4 regions of the Streptomyces sp. NPDC002773 genome follow, and region 1 is predicted to be linked to each of the others. Evidence: riboswitches for the same ligand, from Rfam matches in the RefSeq annotation. Region 1 holds a riboswitch; each other region holds the start of a gene.
The links. Region 1 has a riboswitch for cyclic di-AMP ahead of ABT034_RS05130 (M23 family metallopeptidase). Riboswitches for the same ligand answer to the same signal wherever they lie in the genome.

Region 1 (4,188 bases):
CTTCGGCGGCCCCTGGGCCTTCTTCGCGGTGTACGGGGCGCTCATGGTCCCGGCCTTCGGCCTGCTGACCTGGCTCGCGGTGTGGAGCCGGCAGCGGGAGCTGCGGACGATATCCGGCGAGCTCCCGGCGTACGCGGCGGCCGGCTGGCTCTCCCCCACGGAGCCGCTGGCGCTCTCCTCGATGCGGGCCCGTCAGCTGGCCCGTTCGTTCGCGGCCCGGACGTACGGCCCGCCGGCCGCGCGGGCGGTGGGCGAGTACGAGTCCTTCGCGACGACCCTGGCGTTCCTCAGGGACCGGGCCCGGCGCGGCACGGCCGGGCCCGACTTCACGGCCCGCGAGCAGGAGCTGCTCCACCACCTGTGGCAGCGCCGCGAGGTCGCCTCGCCCGCGCTCACGTACGCGGCCAGGGCCACCGGCCGGGCCTGGTCGCCGCCGCAGTACCTGGACTACGACGGCTACAACCCGTACCGGAGCTGAGCCGAGGGCCCCAGGCTCTCGGGCACCCGGGCTCTCGGGCTCTCGGGCTCTCGGGCCTCAGACCGTCAGGCCCTTCGAGCGGAGCCATTCCGCCGGGTCGATGCCGGTGCCGTCGGGCGTGTGCACCTCCATGTGGAGGTGGGCGCCGGTGACGTTGCCGGTGGCGCCGACACGGCCGATCGTCTCGCCGGTGCCCACGGTCTGGCCGACGCCGACCGTCATGGACGACAGGTGGCAGTACCAGACCTCGGTGCCGTCCTCCAGCTCCAGGACGATCCGGTAGCCGTACGAGCCGGACCAGCCCGCCGACTTCACGGTGGCGCCGTGGACCGCCTTGAGCGGGGTGCCGGTGGGGGCGGCGAAGTCGAGGCCCGTGTGGTGACCGGAGGACCACATCGAACCGGACTGCATGTAGGTGGCGCTGACGGAGTACGAGGAGAGCGGCATCGAGTAGCTCGCGGCGAGCTGCGCGAGGCGCTCGGCCTCGGCCTTCGCTGCGGCTTCTGCCTCCGCCTTCGCCTTGGCCTCGGCCTCGGCCTTCGCCTTCGCCTCCGCGGCCGCCTTCTCCGCGGCCTCGGCCTTGGCCGCGGCCTCCGCCGCCGCCTTCTCGGCGGCCGCCTTCTCCGCCGCGGCCTTCTCGGCGGCGTCCGCGGACGCCTGCTGCTGCTCGGCCTGCTGGAGGATGCGGGCGCGCAGGGCCTCGCCCGCGTCGGCGGTGCCGGTCGCCGTCCTCGTGGCCTGCTCGGCCGTCCCCGCCTGCTCGGTCTTCCCGGCCTGCTCGGTGTCGAAGGTCGTGTACGTGGCGGCGGTGAGCGGGTTCGGGTTGGAGCGGGCCGCACCGGCGGCCACCGTGTCGTCGCCGGCGCCCGAGCCCGTACCCGCGTCCTCGTCCGGGAGGAGGTCGCCGACGCCGGGGAGGTCGTGGGCGTCGGGCAGGTTTAGGTCGGGGAGGTCCGGCAAGGAGATGGCCACGGGAGGCTTCTCCTGCGCGGTGGCGAGGCCGCCCGCGCCGACGGCCGCGATGACACCGACACCGAGGACGGTGGAGGAGCGGGCGAAGTTGGACCGCTGCTTGACGACCCGGTGCCGGCCGCCGGAGCGGCTCTGGGCGCGGAGGGAATCCTCGGTGGGGTTCCACTCGGTGCCCGGCGCGGCGGGACCCGCACCACCACCGAAGGCGTCGAAGGGAGCCTCGGGGGCAGGGGTGTTGGACGCCACGAAAGGGCGCTCCTTTCCTTCCTTCTCGCCTACCGGGTTAGCTGACGGGTTCGGAGCAGGAAGGTCTCCTACGGGCACGGTCGCACAGGTGCGAAGGGCCCGATTCACCCCAATTGGTGGTTCCCCGGTTCCTTTTCAGGATTCGGCGCGTGCGCACGGTGCCGCCTCTTGCGGCGGCTGGGACGACCGCGCTGCGTTATCGAACGTTAATAGACGGGGGGTCCTGATTCCAAGCCGTTCCTCTTGATCATTCATTGAATTGGGAGGGAATGGTCCGAGTTGACCGTCCTTCAGGAGGCGCCGCCCAAACCTCCGCGATCTGACGTTATGTCAATTGTTATCGCAGCGACACCTCTCGACTACGACTGGTGACCGGGCCCGCCCGGCGGCACCACCGGCATCGTGCGGCGCCGCTCCGGCTGCCCCGTCGCCGGACGGCTCAGCGCGAGCAGCGCCATGTCGTCCGTCGCCCCGCCGCCCGTGTGCAGCCGTACGTCGTCCACCAGCGCGTCCAGCAACTCCTCGGGCCCCGGGAAGATCCGCCCGGCGAGGCGTTCGCCCGGGTCGTAGAAGACTCCCCCCGCGTTCCGTGCCTCCGAGAGGCCGTCGGTGTAGAAGAGCAGCGTCGCGCCCGGCGGGTACGGCCGCCCCTCGGCCCGGTCCGGCCACACCGCCAGATCGCCCATGCCGAGCGGCAGCGCCGGCTCGGTCGGCTCCAGCGTGTCCAGGCGCCCGTCCGCGTACAGCATCAGCGGCGGCGGATGCCCGCGGTTGACGATCCGTACGAAACCGTCGAAGGTGCCGCTCCCGTCGCCGCGCGGGATCTCGGCCAGAACGGCGGTGGTGAACCCCTCGAAGGCGTCGAGCCCGTCCCTGCGGGTCCCCTCGCGGGCCAGCGCCCGCTCCAGGCGCTGCGCCACGCCCTCCAGGCTCCGCTCCTGCTCGGCCGCCTCCCGGAAGGCCCCGATGACGACGGCCACGGCCTCGACCGCCTCCATCCCCTTGCCCCGGACGTCCCCGACCACGAGCCGCACCCCGTAGGGGGTGTCCTGGACGGCGAACAGGTCGCCGCCGATGAACGCGTCCGCCTGCGCCGCCTCGTAACGGGCCGCGCACTGCAGCCCGCCGATCCGCTCGGCCGGCGTCGGCAGCACGGCCTTCTGGGCGGTCTCCGCGATGACCCGCGCCGAGGCGAGCCGCTCACCGCTCCTCCGTACGACCCGGCTGACGAGGAGGGCCAGCGCGGAGACGGTGAGGACGGTCAGGGTCTCGGTCAGGGTCGGGACCTCGTCGGCGGTGCCGTTGTAGAGGTGCAGCCCGACGGAGGCGAGGACGGCGGCGATCCCGGTCAGGAGCGTCGTGAGGGTGGAGAAGAAGGGCGCGGCGATCAGCGGGGCGGCGGAGAAGAGCGGTGCGGCGGTGTACGCGGGCGGTGTCAGCAGGTCGAAGACGACCCCGCCGGCGATGACCAGCGGCGGCAGCGCGCGGATGAACCGCCGGGCGCGCCCGTACGAGCGGCGGCCCTCACCGCCCCGCCGCCCACCGCCGCCCGCTCCTAGGGGGTGCCCCACCTGTGCTCTCCTGCCCGGTCCGTACCCGGCCGCGGTCCGCACCGCGCCTCTCCAGGGTGGCCGCCGCCCCGCCGTGCGGCGACTTCCGCGGGGCCGACTGGCGTACGGGGCGGCCTCCTCACTCCGGGCGCGCGGTTCCGTCAGAGGTTCCGCTCCGCGTAGATCTCCATCGCGTCCCGGACGAGGACCGCGGTCCCCTCACCGTGCTTGTCGTAGTGCGCGGTGAAGCGCGGGTCGTCGACGTACATCCGGCCGAGACCGATCACGTACTCCTTGCTCGGGGCCGTCGTGTGCGACAGCCACGCGACCTGGCGCCGCGCGATCGCCTGCACCTCGTCGCTGCCGGCGGCGAGGCCCTCCCCGAGCGCCCGGGCGAAGTCGCGGGCGATGCCGGACTGCTCGTCCATGAACGCTTTCCGCTGCCCGGCACCGAGCGAACGCCACCAGCGGTCACCCTGCTCGTACGCGTCGCGGCCCCAGCGCTCGGTGACCTCCTCCTCGTACACCGTGTGGTCGAAACCGTCGAACACTTCGTCGGCCATGAGTGCGTCTCCGTTCTCGGTCTTGTGGAGAGTGGTCCGCACCGACGCGATCTGGCGTCCGATGCGCTCGCGCTCCTGCTCCAGGAGGGCGAGATGGGTGCGGAGGGCGGCGGACGTGTCCCGCTGCCCCGCGAGGACCTCGGCGATGGCGGGCAGCGAGAGCCCCAGCTCGCGCAGCAGCAGGATCCGCTGCAGCCGCACGAGCGCCGCCTGGTCGTAGTACCGGTAACCGTTCGCGCCGATCCGGCTCGGCTCCAGCAGTCCGCGCTCTCCGTAGTGCCGGAGGGTGCGGCTGGTGGTGCCGGCCTTCTTGGCGATCTCTTGGATCGACCACTCCATACCGAGAACGCTAAATCTTGACGTCGCGTCAAGGTCAAGC
Region 2 (4,188 bases), on a different contig from region 1:
CCGGGGAGCTGAATGCGCCGCCGCCCGCGTACAGGTTCGGCTCCGCGACCACGAGCCGGGCCACGAGGTCCGGGCGCGCCGCCACGAGATGGATCGTCACGGCGCCGCCCATGGAGTGCCCGACGAGGTCGACGCCCGTGAGTCCGAGGTGGTCGAGGACGGCGGCCACCGCCGCCGCCTGGGACTCCATGCGGTAGTCGAAGGCGGCGGGCCGGTCGCTCAGCCCGTGGCCGAGGAGGTCCACGAGCAGGGCCCGGGAGCCGCCGAGGGCGGGGTGGGCCGCGATGTGGGCGAAGTCCGACGCCGCCGTGCACCCGAGTCCGTGGACGAACACCCGCACGGGCCCGTCTCCGGGCAGGTCGATCCACCGGATGTACGCCCGCTGGTCCGCGAGGAACAACTCCCGCATGCCGACCACTCTCCCCTGCGCCGCCACTCGTACCGTCAGGAGCCACCCTATGAGTCGGCACTGACAACGCATCGGCCAGGACGGCCGGGACGCGGGCGGGTCCGTCCGCTAGCGTCGGGGGGACGCGGCAGACAGCCGGTGACAGCGGACGCCCCCGAAAGGATCTCCATGCCCCTCGAAGGCGAATACGAGCCCAGCCCCTCGGCGTGGGTGCGCAACCAGGTCGAGCTGTACGAGTCGTCCGGCGGCACCAAGGGCACGACCATGCGCGGTCTGCCCGTCGTCCTGGTCACGAACGTCGGCGCGAGGAGCGGCAAGCTCCGCAAGACGCCGCTCATGCGGGTCGAGCACGAGGGGGCGTACGCGCTCGTCGCGTCGAACGGCGGGGCGGTGAAGCACCCCGTCTGGTACCACAACCTCGTCGCCTCGCCGCTCGTGGAACTCCGCGACGGCACGCGCGTCTGGGACATGAAGGCGCGTCTGGTCACCGGCGAGGAGCGCCGGGCGTGGTGGGAGCGGGCCGTCGCCGCGTTCCCCGACTACGCCGACTACCAGCGCAAGACCGACCGCGAGATCCCCCTGTTCGTCGTCGAGCGGACCGAGTAGGAGCCGGAGGGACCGCCGTCGACCCGGCCGAGCTCGCCACCGAGCCCGGCCGGTGGTCCACACGGCGGAAGGCCGCTCAGCGGCCGGCGTGCGCGGCGCGGTGGATGGTGGCGTCGAGGAGGGCGAGGGCGTCGGCGGCGGTACGGCCGGGGGCCCGGTTCCACGGCCCGATCAGCTCCTGCCAGCCCCGTGACCGCAGCTCGGCCATGATCCAGGCGGCGGCCTCGTTCATCGTCGTCGCGCTGCCGTAGCCGAGGCGGTGGGCGGCGAGCAGGGCGCCGCAGACGCATCGGGCCCCCCGGGCGTCCCGCAGCTTGTACGGCGCGTTCTGCCAGCCCCACTCCGCCAGGACGAGGCGCGCGTAGCCGAGGTGGACCGAGGGGCGCAGTTCGGGCTGGCCGAGGCGCCGCCAGGCGTGCAGCTTGTCGGGGAGTACGGCTCCGATCCGGCCCGGGAGCCGGCGTTCGGCGGGCAGGGGCGGCGGCAGCGCGTCGAGCGCGTCGGCGACGAGCCGGTCCACGGGCAGGGTGAGCAGAGTCCGCCATCTCTCGGAGTCCGACTCCGTGTCCGGCACCGGGGCCGGCGCGGGGGCGGGAGTACCCGCGGGCGGTGGCGCGGCGGTCAAGTCCGTGACGATCCGCTGCCAGGTGGCGCTCTCGTAGAGGGCGGCGGCCTCACGGTCGAGGGCGTCGGGGCTGATCAGGGAGGCGGAGGGGGACATCCGGGCGGCTCCTCGGTCGGGGTGGCACCATCCTTCAGCACGAATGTCGGGTTTGCGCGTTATGCCCTTGAGTGCCCCTGCGATCGACAGGGCTTTTCCGGCGCTCTCGCCTATTAACCGAATTAAGGCGCATTTTCGGACATTGAACACCTGGTGACGCGACTCACTTTCCCAGGGGCTCCCCCGCCTCCTGACCCGGCGCGAGCCCCGCCGCGCAAGGAAGTTCGGCGGACCGGAAGAACGGTCGATCTTGAATTCGGAGAATTCCGTGATCCTTTCACCGGGCCCGTCGACCCGCCCCTCTTGTTCTCCGTCGCATTACTGGCCTACGGTCACCTCCATTCGAGCGGATCGCCGAATCCTGCCACCGCTCGAAATACCTCCCTTTTCACCCGACGGCAGGAGCGGGGGACCCACGAATACGCCGGCCCGGATTCCGGAACGGCTCGGGGTGAAGCCGCGTGCGCGCGGCCGGACATCTCCAGTCCGAACCCGACAGCTCACCCCGAAGGCGCCGGAGAGGAATCCGTCATGCCTGCACACGGTAAGCACCGCCGCCCCCGACGCCACCCCGTCTCGCGTGGAATCGCGCTGGTCGGAACGGGTGGAGCCGCCCTGGCCCTCCCGTTGATCGCCCCCGCCGCAGCCGGCGCCGCGCCCGTTTCCGGAGCTCCGGAACTCGCTGCCCGGCCCGCCGCCGCCCTCGCCGCTCCCGCCGTCGCGGCCGCGGCCAAGGCCCCGACCGCACCGGCCGCCGCCCGCACCTACACGGTCGTCAGCGGCGACTCGCTTTCCCTGATCGCCCAGAAGAAGGGAATTCAGGGCGGCTGGAAGACCCTTTACCAGGCCAACAAGAGCGTGGTGGGTGACAACCCGTCACTTATTCGTCCCGGCCTTGAACTGACGCTCGGTCGGGATTCCGCGAAGGCCGCTCCCGCGAAGGCGAAGAAGACCGGTTCGGCCGATCGGGCGAGCCGCTCCGAGCGCCGTCCCGCCGCCCCGGCCGTCGCCAAGGACACGGGCGCCTCCGCGGCGCAGGCCGCTCCCGCCGCCGCTCCCGTCCAGGCCGCCCCGGCCGCCGCCCAGTACGCGAACAACCTCGACGGCTGGATCCGGGAGTCGCTGGACATCATGTCCCAGCGCGGCATCCCCGGTTCCTACGACGGGATCCTCCGCAACATCATGCGCGAGTCGTCCGGCAACCCCCAGGCCATCAACCTCTGGGACTCCAACGCCGTGGCCGGAACGCCCTCGAAGGGCCTCCTCCAGGTGATCCAGCCGACCTTCGACGCGTACCACGTGCCGGGCACGTCCACGGACCTGTTCGACCCGGTCGCCAACATCACGGCCGCCTGCAACTACGCGGCCGACCGCTACGGCTCCATCGACAACGTCAACGGGCCCTACTGATCCCGCTGGTCGCGAAGTGCCGGGTGAACCAGGAGCCGGCGAGTTCCGCCACCTGCTCCAGGGCACCCGGCTCCTCGAACAGATGGGTGGCGCCCTCCACGACGGCGAGCCGGTGCTCGCAGCGCAGCCGGGACCCGGCCCGCCGGTTGAGGTCGAGGACCAGCTCGTCCCTGCCTCCCACCACGAGCAGCGTCGGGGCCCTGACCTGGGCCAGGTGGTCGGCCGCCAGGTCGGGCCGGCCACCGCGTGAGACGACGGCGGCCACGGAGGACGCGGGATCGGCCGCCGCCCACAGCGCGGCGGCGGCTCCCGTACTCGCCCCGAAGTAGCCGAGCGGGAGGCCGCCGGTCGCGGGCCGGCCCGCGAGCCAGGCCGTGGCGTCGGCGAGACGGCCGGCGAGCAGCGGGGTGTCGAAGACCCGGGCCCTGTCCCCCGCCTCGGCCTCGGTGAGCAGGTCGAAGAGGAGCGTTCCTAGGCCCGCCCCGTTGAGTGCCGCCGCGACCGCCCCGTTGCGGGGGCTGTGCCGGCTGCTGCCGCTCCCATGGGCGAACAGGACGATGCCGGCGGCGTTCTCGGGCACAGCGAGGTGCCCGTTGAGCGTGGCCCCGGCGGCGGGGATCCGTACGTCCTCCGCGTGGACGATTGGCCCGCGCGTGGCCCGGTTCCGGTCCAGGCAGGCGATGACCTCCGCGTCGGGGGTCTGCGCGAAGTCCCGGTAGAACTGTCCGATCGCGTAGAACATCTCCGGCGTGTGGACGCTCACGGTCTCGTCGGCCTCCCCGCCGAGCCGGGCCGTCCATCCCGGCGGCGCGACCGGTACCGCGAGGACGATCCGGGCGGCGCCCCGGGCGCGTACCACCCGGCAGGCCGCCAGGGCCGTGGCCCCGGTCGCGAGGCCGTCGTCGACGACGAGGACCGTCCGCCCGTCGAGGGGCACGGAGGGCCTGCTGCCCCGGTAGCGCCGGGCCCTGTGGTCGAGCTCGGCGTGCTCGCGCTGCTCCACGGCGGCGAGGTCGCGCGCGTCCGCCCCGGTCTCGCGCAT
Region 3 (4,188 bases), on a different contig from region 1:
CAGCGGGCCGGCCTCTCGCCGGCCCACCTCTCGCGCCTGGAGACAGGGAACCGGCAGCCCTCGCTGCCGATGCTGCTCGCCCTCGCCCGCATCTACGGTACGACGGTCTCCGAGCTCCTCGGTGAGGCACCGGCCGAGCGCGACCCCGTCGTCCGGGCCGGCCGCTCCGAACCCGTCGAGGCCGACGGCTGGGTCTACCGCCAGGCGGGCGGTGCCGGGCGCGCCCTGCAGTGTCTGCGGGTCCACGTGCCGTACGCCACCAGGGCCGACATCGTGCGCGTCCACCCGGGGGAGGAGTGGATCCACGTCCTGGAGGGCCGGGTGCGGCTCGCGCTCGGCGAGGCCGTGCACGTCCTCGACCCCGGGGACAGCGCGCACTTCGACTCGCTCACCCCGCACCGGATCGGCGCCGCCACCCCCGGCGGGGCGGAGCTGCTGTTCGTCCACACCCTGATGCAGAGCCCCGCGGCCGAGCTGTGCCTCGGCGACGGGACCCCGCACCGGCGCTGAGCCCCGTGGCGCATCCTTCCTCGTGGCTCTTCATTCCTTCGAGAGGACCGACATGTCCGACAAGTCCCGACCGGTCACCGGTGAGGAGCGCGGGGAGGGCAAGTTCCCCAAGGGGCTCGTGCTGCGCCTCTTCGCCTACCTGGTCGCCGGCCACCTCTTCGCCGGCTTCCTCTACCTGCTCTTCGCGCTGGGCGGCCAGAACCAGTAGGCGGCGGGCTCACACCTCGGTGAGCAGACGCTCCCGCAGGCGCTCGCGGGTCTCCGGGGCCAGCTTCAGGCCCGTGGTGAGGTAGGCGTCCACCGAGCCCCAGGTCGCCTCGATCGTCTCGAAGGCGCCCCGCAGGTACTCCACCCGCGCGTCGAAGAGCGGGCTCAGCAGCTCCATCACCTCGGGCGACATGGCGTCGGGGGCGGTGGAGCTGCGGCGCACCTTGTAGCGGCGGTGTGGGTCGTTCGACTTCACGTAGTCGGCCTCGATCGCCGCCCGCTCGACCCCGAGGGCGAGCAGGGTGATCGCTATGGAGAGCCCGGCGCGGTCCTTGCCGGCCGCGCAGTGCATCAGGGCGGGGAGGCTGTCCTCCGCCATGGCGTGCAGGATCCGGCTGTGCTCCGCGGTCCGCTCGATCACCATCTTCCGGTACGAGTCGGACATATTGGCGGCCGCCTTGCCGTCGCCGAGGATCTCCCGCAGCTGGGCGATGTCGCCGCCGCGCACCAGCTTCCAGAACTCCTTGCCCTCCGCCGGATCGTTGAGGGGAATGTTCACGTTCCGTACGCCGGGCAGCTCGACGTCGGGACCCTCGACCTTCCGGTCGGCCACGTTCCGGAAGTCGAACACGGTGTGCAGCCCCAGCGAGTCGAGGAAGGCGGCGTCCGCCGCCGTCGCGTGGGCGAGGTGGCCGCTGCGGAAGAGGCGCCCGGTGCGGACGGCCCGGCCGTCCGTCGTCGGCAGGCCGCCCACGTCCCGGAAGTTGCGGACCTCGGCCAGCTCGGGCTCGGTCATTTCGATGGGCGGGACCTGCGGCAGCTGCTGCGTCACGGATGCTCCTGGTGGTCGGCGTTCGGGTGCCCGAAGCGAGATCGGTTCCTGGGGCAATCATCCAGGCGCGAGGGTGTCGGCGCAGCCCCCTGGACGGGAATGGGTGATCTGTCCGAATTGAGGCCTTACATATAACGCGCCCTGTTTACAGGCGAGATGAGCAAGGACGCGTGAGCAGGGTCATAGAAGTGACGGATCGTGGCCGACGGCCGGAACCAATTGCCGTACGGAAAAAGGACGTCGAAGGACCGTCATCCACAGAGGGTGACCGGAATTCCGGCCGGAAGACGGGGCGGGGAAAGCCGGTGGAAATCAGCGGCTTGTCCGTGCCGACCCCCTCGTCTAGCGTCACCGTCAATCCGGTCGGACCGCCGAATCCTGCCACCGTCCGGAATTCCCACTCATCCCATGTGTGGCAGGAGCGGGGGACCCAGGAAAACGCCGGTCCCGCGACGCAGGACGGCTTGGGGTGAAGCCGCGTGAGAACGCGGCCGGGCATCTCCAGTCCGAACCCGACAGCTCACCTCGTAGGCGCCGGAGAGGAATTCGCCATGCCCGCGACGGGTAAGCACCGCCGTACCAAGACCAACCGACTGACCCGCGGAATCGCCGCCGCCGGTACGGGAGGCGCCGTCGTCGCCCTCCCGCTCTTCGGCGCCACCGGGGCCCACGCCGCCGAGCAGACGGCCGCCGCCGGCCAGGCCGTCACCGCCGCTGCCCAGGTGAAGGCCCCCGCCGCCGCCAAGGCCGCGCCCGCCGCCAAGGCCGCGCCGAAGACGTACTCCGTCGTGCGGGGCGACTACCTGTCGAAGATCGCCGCCGACCACCGCGTCGCCGGCGGCTGGCAGAAGCTGTACGCCGACAACCGCCAGGTCGTCGGCGAGGACCCCTCGCTCATCCTGCCCGGCATGAAGCTCACGCTCGGCGCCAAGAGCACCGCCAAGGCCGCCGCCCCGAAGAGCGCCGAGCCCCGGGCGGCCGCCCCCGAGAGCGCCCCGAAGCCGTCCGCCGAGACCTCCTCGAAGAACGGCGACACCCCGCGCGCCTCCCGCGGCAGCGAGCGCGTCGCCGCCCCGGCCACCGCCGCCCCGTCCTCGGACGCCGGCACGTCGTCGGACTCCGGCTCGTCCTCCTCTTCGCAGGAGTCCACGGGCGCCTCGACCTCCGCGGCCGGCTGGGTCGCCCCGGTCGACGGCGGCGTCTCCACCCCGTACCGCGCCTCCGGCTCCATGTGGTCCTCCGGCTACCACACCGGTGCCGACTTCATCGCCTCCTCCGGCACCACCGTCCGCGCCGTCGGCGCCGGCACGGTCGTCTCGGCCGGCTGGAGCGGCTCGTACGGCAACGAGGTCGTCATCCAGCACGCCGACGGCAACTACTCCCAGTACGCCCACCTCTCCTCCCTCTCCGTCTCGTCCGGCCAGACCGTCACCGGCGGCCAGCAGATCGGCCTCTCCGGCTCCACCGGCAACTCCACCGGCCCGCACCTGCACTTCGAGATCCGCACCTCCCCGAGCTACGGCTCCGACATCGACCCGCTGGGCTACCTCCGCCAGCACGGCGTCTCCCTCTGACGCACCGACACCCCGCGTGGCCCGGCACTCCTGTGCCGGGCCACCGGCGTTTCCCCATCTATTCCGGCTTGGCAATTTCTTTATCGGTGGCATATGTCACCCGGCGTCAACCCCTCCTTACGGTCGCGTAGGTCACATCCAAAAGGGAAGGATGTGCTCCCGTGGCAGACGATTCGAGATCAAGAGACAAGAACGCATTCGGGTCGTACGCGGCGATCGGTGACAGCTTCACCGAGGGCGTCGGGGACCCCGGTCCCGACGGGGCGTACGTCGGCTGGGCGGACCGCTTCGCGGTCCTGCTCGCCGACCAGCTGCCGGAGCACGACGCCTTCCGCTACGCCAACCTGGCCGTACGCGGGCGCCTCCTCGACCAGATCGTGGCGGAACAGGTCCCCCGGGCGAAGGAACTCGCCCCCGACCTGGTGACCTTCTGCGCCGGCGGCAACGACATCATCCGCCCCGGCTCGGACCCCGACGACGTGGCCGAGCGCTTCGAGCGCGCCGTCGCCGAACTGACCTCCGCCGTCGGCACCGTCATGGTGACCACCGGCTTCGACACCCGTGACGTGCCCGTGCTCAGGCACCTGCGCGGCAAGATCGCCACCTACACCGCCCACGTCCGGGCCATCGCGGACCGCTACGACTGCCCGGTCCTGGACCTGTGGTCCCTCAGGTCCGTGCAGGACCGTCGTGCCTGGGACCTCGACCGGCTGCACCTCTCCGCCGAGGGGCACACCCGGGTCGCCCTCCGCGCCGCCCAGGTCCTCGGCCTGCCGGTGCCCGCCGACCCGGACCAGGCCTGGCCGCCGGTGCCCCCGCGCGGCTCGCTGGAGCTGCGCAGGGACGACATCAACTGGGCGAAGGAGTACCTCGTGCCGTGGATCGGGCGCCGGCTGCGCGGCGAGAGCTCCGGCGACCACGTCGAGGCCAAGCGCCCCGACCTCATGCCCCTCTGAGGGACGACGGACCGCCGGCCGGGATCCGCTCCAGGACCCCGCCGGCGAACACGTCGTACAGCGGCAGCGTCTCCAGGTGGACATAGCCGATGTGGCAGTCGCAGACGGC
Region 4 (4,188 bases), on a different contig from region 1:
CCATCTTACGGCCTGTACGTCCTGTACATTTTTTACAGATGGAGGTGCCCGTCATGCACGCTCGCCACGTCCTGCCCGAGTTCACGGAGCGGACCAGCTACGGAACCCGGACCCTCGACCCCTACTCCCGGCTCCTCGAGTCCCGGATCGTCTTCCTCGGGGCACCCATCGACGAGACCTCGGCCAACGACGTCATCGCCCAGCTCCTGTATCTGGACCACGCGGCGCCGGGCCAGGACGTCTCGCTCTACATCAACTCCCCCGGCGGCTCCATCACCGCGACGACCGCGGTCTACGACACGATGCGCTCGCTCCACTGCGACGTGGAGACCACCTGCCTGGGCCAGGCCGCCTCCACCGCCGCGCTCCTGCTCGCCGCGGGCACCCCGGGCAAGCGGCTGATGCTCCCCGGCGCCCGGGTCACGCTCCGTCAGCCCGCCCTGGACGAGCCGATGCAGGGGCAGCCGAGCGACCTCGACCTCCACGCGCGCGAACTGCTCAGGCAGCGCGCCCTGGTGGCCGGGGCGTTCGCCGAGCACACGGGACAGCCCCGGGAGCGGATCGACGCCGACCTGGACCGTCTGACCGTCCTGGACGCGCCCGCTGCGGTCGCGTACGGCCTGGTGGATCATGTGATCACCAGCCGGCGCGCGACCGGCGGCGGCGCGGCGCGGTGAGCCGGCCGTGGTCCCCGAGCTGCCGCCGCTGCCGGCCCTGACCCGGGCCGAGGGTGAACTCGTCGACGCGTACCTCGAAGTCGTCGACCTCCTGGGGAAGATCAATCCATCCAGAGGTACGCATACCTATGGAGCGCTACGGGCGGCACAGGCCCTGGTGGGGCGGGCCGAGGCGCTGCGCGAAGCGCTGACGCTGATGCACGCACGGGGTGAGAGCGAGGTGCACGCGGACACATTGGCGCGTGCTCTGCGGGTGTTGGACGGGGATCGCAGGACCGGTCGGGTCACCGTCCCGGGACCACGCGCGAGTTGACATTTCGTCGTGTCGTGTCGAGGTCCGTACGGCCGACATGTGCCGCAGAAACACTCCCTCGTTCGGCGTAGTCGATGAGTCGACAAATAGCTTGGGTGACTTGCGCACCACGTGTACACATCTGGCGGAATGGGGCGTTCCACCCCTGGTGCGGGGCTCGTTGGCCAAACCTCCGAAGATTACGAATGCGTCCTGTCCACCCGAACGGATCAGTCGTGAGGAGCCTCACATATCGCCGTTTCAGCTCGGATTTCACCCTGGGTGTGGGTCAAGATCCCTGTCGACGACAAGCCCCCGCCGCCGCGGCGGGGCGGTCCGGGCGGACGCCGAGTCCTGCCGCTGTCCCGGACGTCTGGTCGACAGGAGTGGATCGGCAGGAGTGGAGGACCCGATTTTTACGGGGCGTACGCGCTGTTTCGGCAGCGGGGCCGTCCCTTGGGGTGAAGCCGCGACCGCGGCCGGGCATCTTCGCCAGCCCGAACCCGACAGGTCATCCTTCGCAGGCGGCTGACGAAGGGTTGCGCATGACTGCGCAGATGCACGTCCCGTCCCTGCTGTCCCGGGCCGGAGCCGTCTCGGCTCTCACCCTCGCCGCCGTCGGCGGCACGCTGCTCGCACCAGGTGCGGCATCGGAGGCCCAGGCAGCCACCACGCACGCGAACAAGGCACTGAGCGTCGCCGCGTCCAAGAAGGGAGCCCCGTACGGCTACGGGAGCGCCGGACCCTCCAGGTTCGACTGCTCCGGTCTGACGCTCTACGCGTACAAGAAGGCGGGCAAGTCGCTGCCCCGTACCGCGCAGCAGCAGTACAACAAGACCCAGCACATCTCCGCCTCCACCAGGCAGAAGGGGGACCTGGTCTTCTTCCACTCCGGCGGGAGGGTGTACCACGTGGGGATCTACGCCGGCAGCGGCAAGATCTGGCACTCGCCCAAGTCGGGATCCTGGGTGAAGCTCGACAAGATCTGGTCGTCGAAGGTCTACTACGGCCGCGTCCGATGACCCGGAGGACAGGCGCTAGCAGCTCGCCAGGGGGGCCGCGGTCCACGGGATCGTGATCCAGACCGTCTTGCCGCCGTCCTCGGTCGGAGTGACCGAGAGACGGCCGCCCGCCTCCGCCGCCAGGACACGGATGATGACCATGCCCCGGCCGTTGTCCTGCTGGACCGCCGCCGGGAGGCGGCGGGGCCGGCGGGGGTGGCTGTCGGTGACGCCGATGTGAAGCCGCTCCTCCCGCTCGAGGCGGACCTCCACCGTGAAGGTGGGCGACTGGCCGAGGGTGTGGAGGACGGCGTTGGTGGCCAGTTCGGAGACGATCAGACGGATCGAGTCCGCGACGTCCGCGGCGCCGTCGAGGCCCCAGCCGGCGAGGACGTCCGCGACGTACCGCCGGGCCGTGGGGACCGAGGCGGGGTCGCTCGGCAGCGTGAGAGATGCTTCCTGGTGATCTGCCATGGCGACGCTGTCCCTTTCCCGCCGGGGCCGCTGCCCCGGATCGCGCTTCGCGTCAGAGTGCCACCGATCGTGCCGCGCCGGGCGGCGTTCCACCAAGATATGTCCCCATCTGTCGCCCGAAGCGGTGAACTATGGTGCCCGGGAACGCCCTTGGGCCGACGTTCACCCCTGCCGGGCGGCGGGCGCGGTCCTCAGGATCGTCTCCACCGCGCGCCCGATCTGCGCGTCCGTCAGATCGGCGCGTGCCGTGAGGCGCAGCCGCGAGATGCCGTCGGGTACGGACGGGGGCCGGAAGCAGCCGACCGCGAGGCCCTGCTCGCGGCAGTCCGCCGCCCAACGCAGGGCAGCCTCGGGGGAGGGGGCGCGCACCGACACCACGGCCGCGTCGGGCCGGGCCGCCGTGAGGCCCGCCTCGGTGAGCAGCCCGTACAGCGTGGTGGCGACGGTACGGGCCCGCCCGGCGAGGCCCGGCTCGGCCGCCAGCAGCCGGAGGCTCGCCAGCGCGCCGCCCGCGGCGGCCGGGGCGAGCCCGGTGTCGAAGATGAAGGTGCGGGCCGCGTTCACCAGGTGCTCGATCACCCGGGCCGGGCCGAGGACGGCGCCGCCCTGGCTGCCGAGGGACTTGGAGAGGGTCAGCGTGGCCACGACGTCCTCGTCGCCCGCGAGCCCGGCTTCGTGGAGGGCGCCCCGGCCCCCAACGCCGAGGACGCCGAGGCCGTGGGCGTCGTCCACCACGAGCCCGGCGCCGTGCGCGCGGCAGGCCGAGGCGAGCTCCGGCAGCGGGGCCTTGTCGCCGTCGACGGAGAAGACGGAGTCGCTGACGACCAGGGCCCGCCGCCCCGGATGCGCGTCGAGGGTCTTGGCCACGGCCTCGGGGTCGGTGTGCGGGACGACGGCCGTCTCGGCGCGCGCGAGGCGGCAGCCGTCGACGATCGAGGCGTGGTTGGACGCGTCGGAGATGATCAGCGAGTCCCGGCCGCCGAGCGCCGTCAGGGCGGCGAGGTTGGCGGTGTAGCCGGAGGAGAAGACGAGGGCCGCCTCGAAACCGCAGAAATCGGCGAGTTCGCGCTCCAGGCGGGTGTGCAGCCGGGTGGTGCCGGTGACGAGCCGGGAGCCGGTGGAGCCCGCGCCCCAGCGCCTCGCGGCCTCGGCCGCCGCCTCAGTGACCTCCGCGCGGCGGGTGAGCCCGAGGTAGTCGTTGCTCGCCAGGTCCAGCAGCTCCGACTCGGCCGGCCGGGGCCGCAGCACCCGGACGAGACCGGCCTCCGCCCGGCGGCGCGCCTCGCCGTCGGTCCAGTCGAACGCGGTACGGCGCGGGCCCGCGGCCCGTGCGTCGTCGGCCTGTGACATGCGGCGATCCTTTTGTAGGCAGCGCACAGACCCTAACCGGAGGGTGCCGAGGTCGGGATGTGGTCATCCACACACCTCTATCGGGGGCGTTTGTTCGGTTCCTCCTTGGCCCCGGGGTGGGCGGTAGGCAAGGATCAGCGGTTATGGACCTCCTGAACACGCTGGTGGAGAAGGGGCTGCGGCGCGAGCTGCCGACCCGTGAAGAAGCGCTCGCCGTCCTGGCGACCTCCGACGACGAACTGCTCGATGTGGTGGCGGCGGCCGGCAAGGTGCGCCGCCAGTGGTTCGGGCGCCGGGTGAAGCTCAACTACCTGGTGAACCTGAAGTCCGGGCTGTGCCCCGAGGACTGCTCGTACTGCTCCCAGCGGCTCGGCTCCAAGGCCGAGATCCTCAA

Region 2: linked by a shared signal. The riboswitch ahead of ABT034_RS28020 (LysM peptidoglycan-binding domain-containing protein) and the one ahead of ABT034_RS05130 (M23 family metallopeptidase) in region 1 are both predicted to bind cyclic di-AMP.
Region 3: linked by a shared signal. The riboswitch ahead of ABT034_RS06595 (LysM peptidoglycan-binding domain-containing M23 family metallopeptidase) and the one ahead of ABT034_RS05130 (M23 family metallopeptidase) in region 1 are both predicted to bind cyclic di-AMP.
Region 4: linked by a shared signal. The riboswitch ahead of ABT034_RS22425 (C40 family peptidase) and the one ahead of ABT034_RS05130 (M23 family metallopeptidase) in region 1 are both predicted to bind cyclic di-AMP.

The regions. Positions count from the first base shown of each region.
Region 1 covers NZ_JBEOVO010000002.1:541,064-545,251, reverse strand. Annotated here, with positions in the region: gene ABT034_RS05135 (PrsW family intramembrane metalloprotease) at 1-478, shown strand, start outside; gene ABT034_RS05130 (M23 family metallopeptidase) at 536-1,696, opposite strand; cyclic di-AMP (ydaO/yuaA leader) riboswitch at 1,708-1,854, opposite strand; gene ABT034_RS05125 (PP2C family protein-serine/threonine phosphatase) at 2,056-3,267, opposite strand; gene ABT034_RS05120 (MerR family transcriptional regulator) at 3,408-4,148, opposite strand.
Region 2 covers NZ_JBEOVO010000030.1:15,083-19,270, reverse strand. Annotated here, with positions in the region: gene ABT034_RS28035 (alpha/beta fold hydrolase) at 1-409, opposite strand, end outside; gene ABT034_RS28030 (nitroreductase family deazaflavin-dependent oxidoreductase) at 578-1,015, shown strand; gene ABT034_RS28025 (DUF6197 family protein) at 1,092-1,736, opposite strand; cyclic di-AMP (ydaO/yuaA leader) riboswitch at 2,080-2,263, shown strand; gene ABT034_RS28020 (LysM peptidoglycan-binding domain-containing protein) at 2,268-3,146, shown strand; gene ABT034_RS28015 (alpha/beta family hydrolase) at 3,130-4,188, opposite strand, start outside.
Region 3 covers NZ_JBEOVO010000003.1:298,520-302,707, forward strand. Annotated here, with positions in the region: gene ABT034_RS06580 (helix-turn-helix domain-containing protein) at 1-510, shown strand, start outside; gene ABT034_RS06585 (DUF6126 family protein) at 563-718, shown strand; gene ABT034_RS06590 (tyrosine-protein phosphatase) at 728-1,549, opposite strand; cyclic di-AMP (ydaO/yuaA leader) riboswitch at 1,938-2,098, shown strand; gene ABT034_RS06595 (LysM peptidoglycan-binding domain-containing M23 family metallopeptidase) at 2,101-3,123, shown strand; gene ABT034_RS06600 (SGNH/GDSL hydrolase family protein) at 3,285-4,079, shown strand; gene ABT034_RS06605 (STM4011 family radical SAM protein) at 4,066-4,188, opposite strand, start outside.
Region 4 covers NZ_JBEOVO010000019.1:16,974-21,161, forward strand. Annotated here, with positions in the region: gene ABT034_RS22415 (ATP-dependent Clp protease proteolytic subunit) at 54-677, shown strand; gene ABT034_RS22420 (hypothetical protein) at 685-990, shown strand; cyclic di-AMP (ydaO/yuaA leader) riboswitch at 1,381-1,511, shown strand; gene ABT034_RS22425 (C40 family peptidase) at 1,515-1,991, shown strand; gene ABT034_RS22430 (ATP-binding protein) at 2,007-2,444, opposite strand; gene ABT034_RS22435 (8-amino-7-oxononanoate synthase) at 2,607-3,794, opposite strand; gene bioB (biotin synthase BioB) at 3,938-4,188, shown strand, end outside.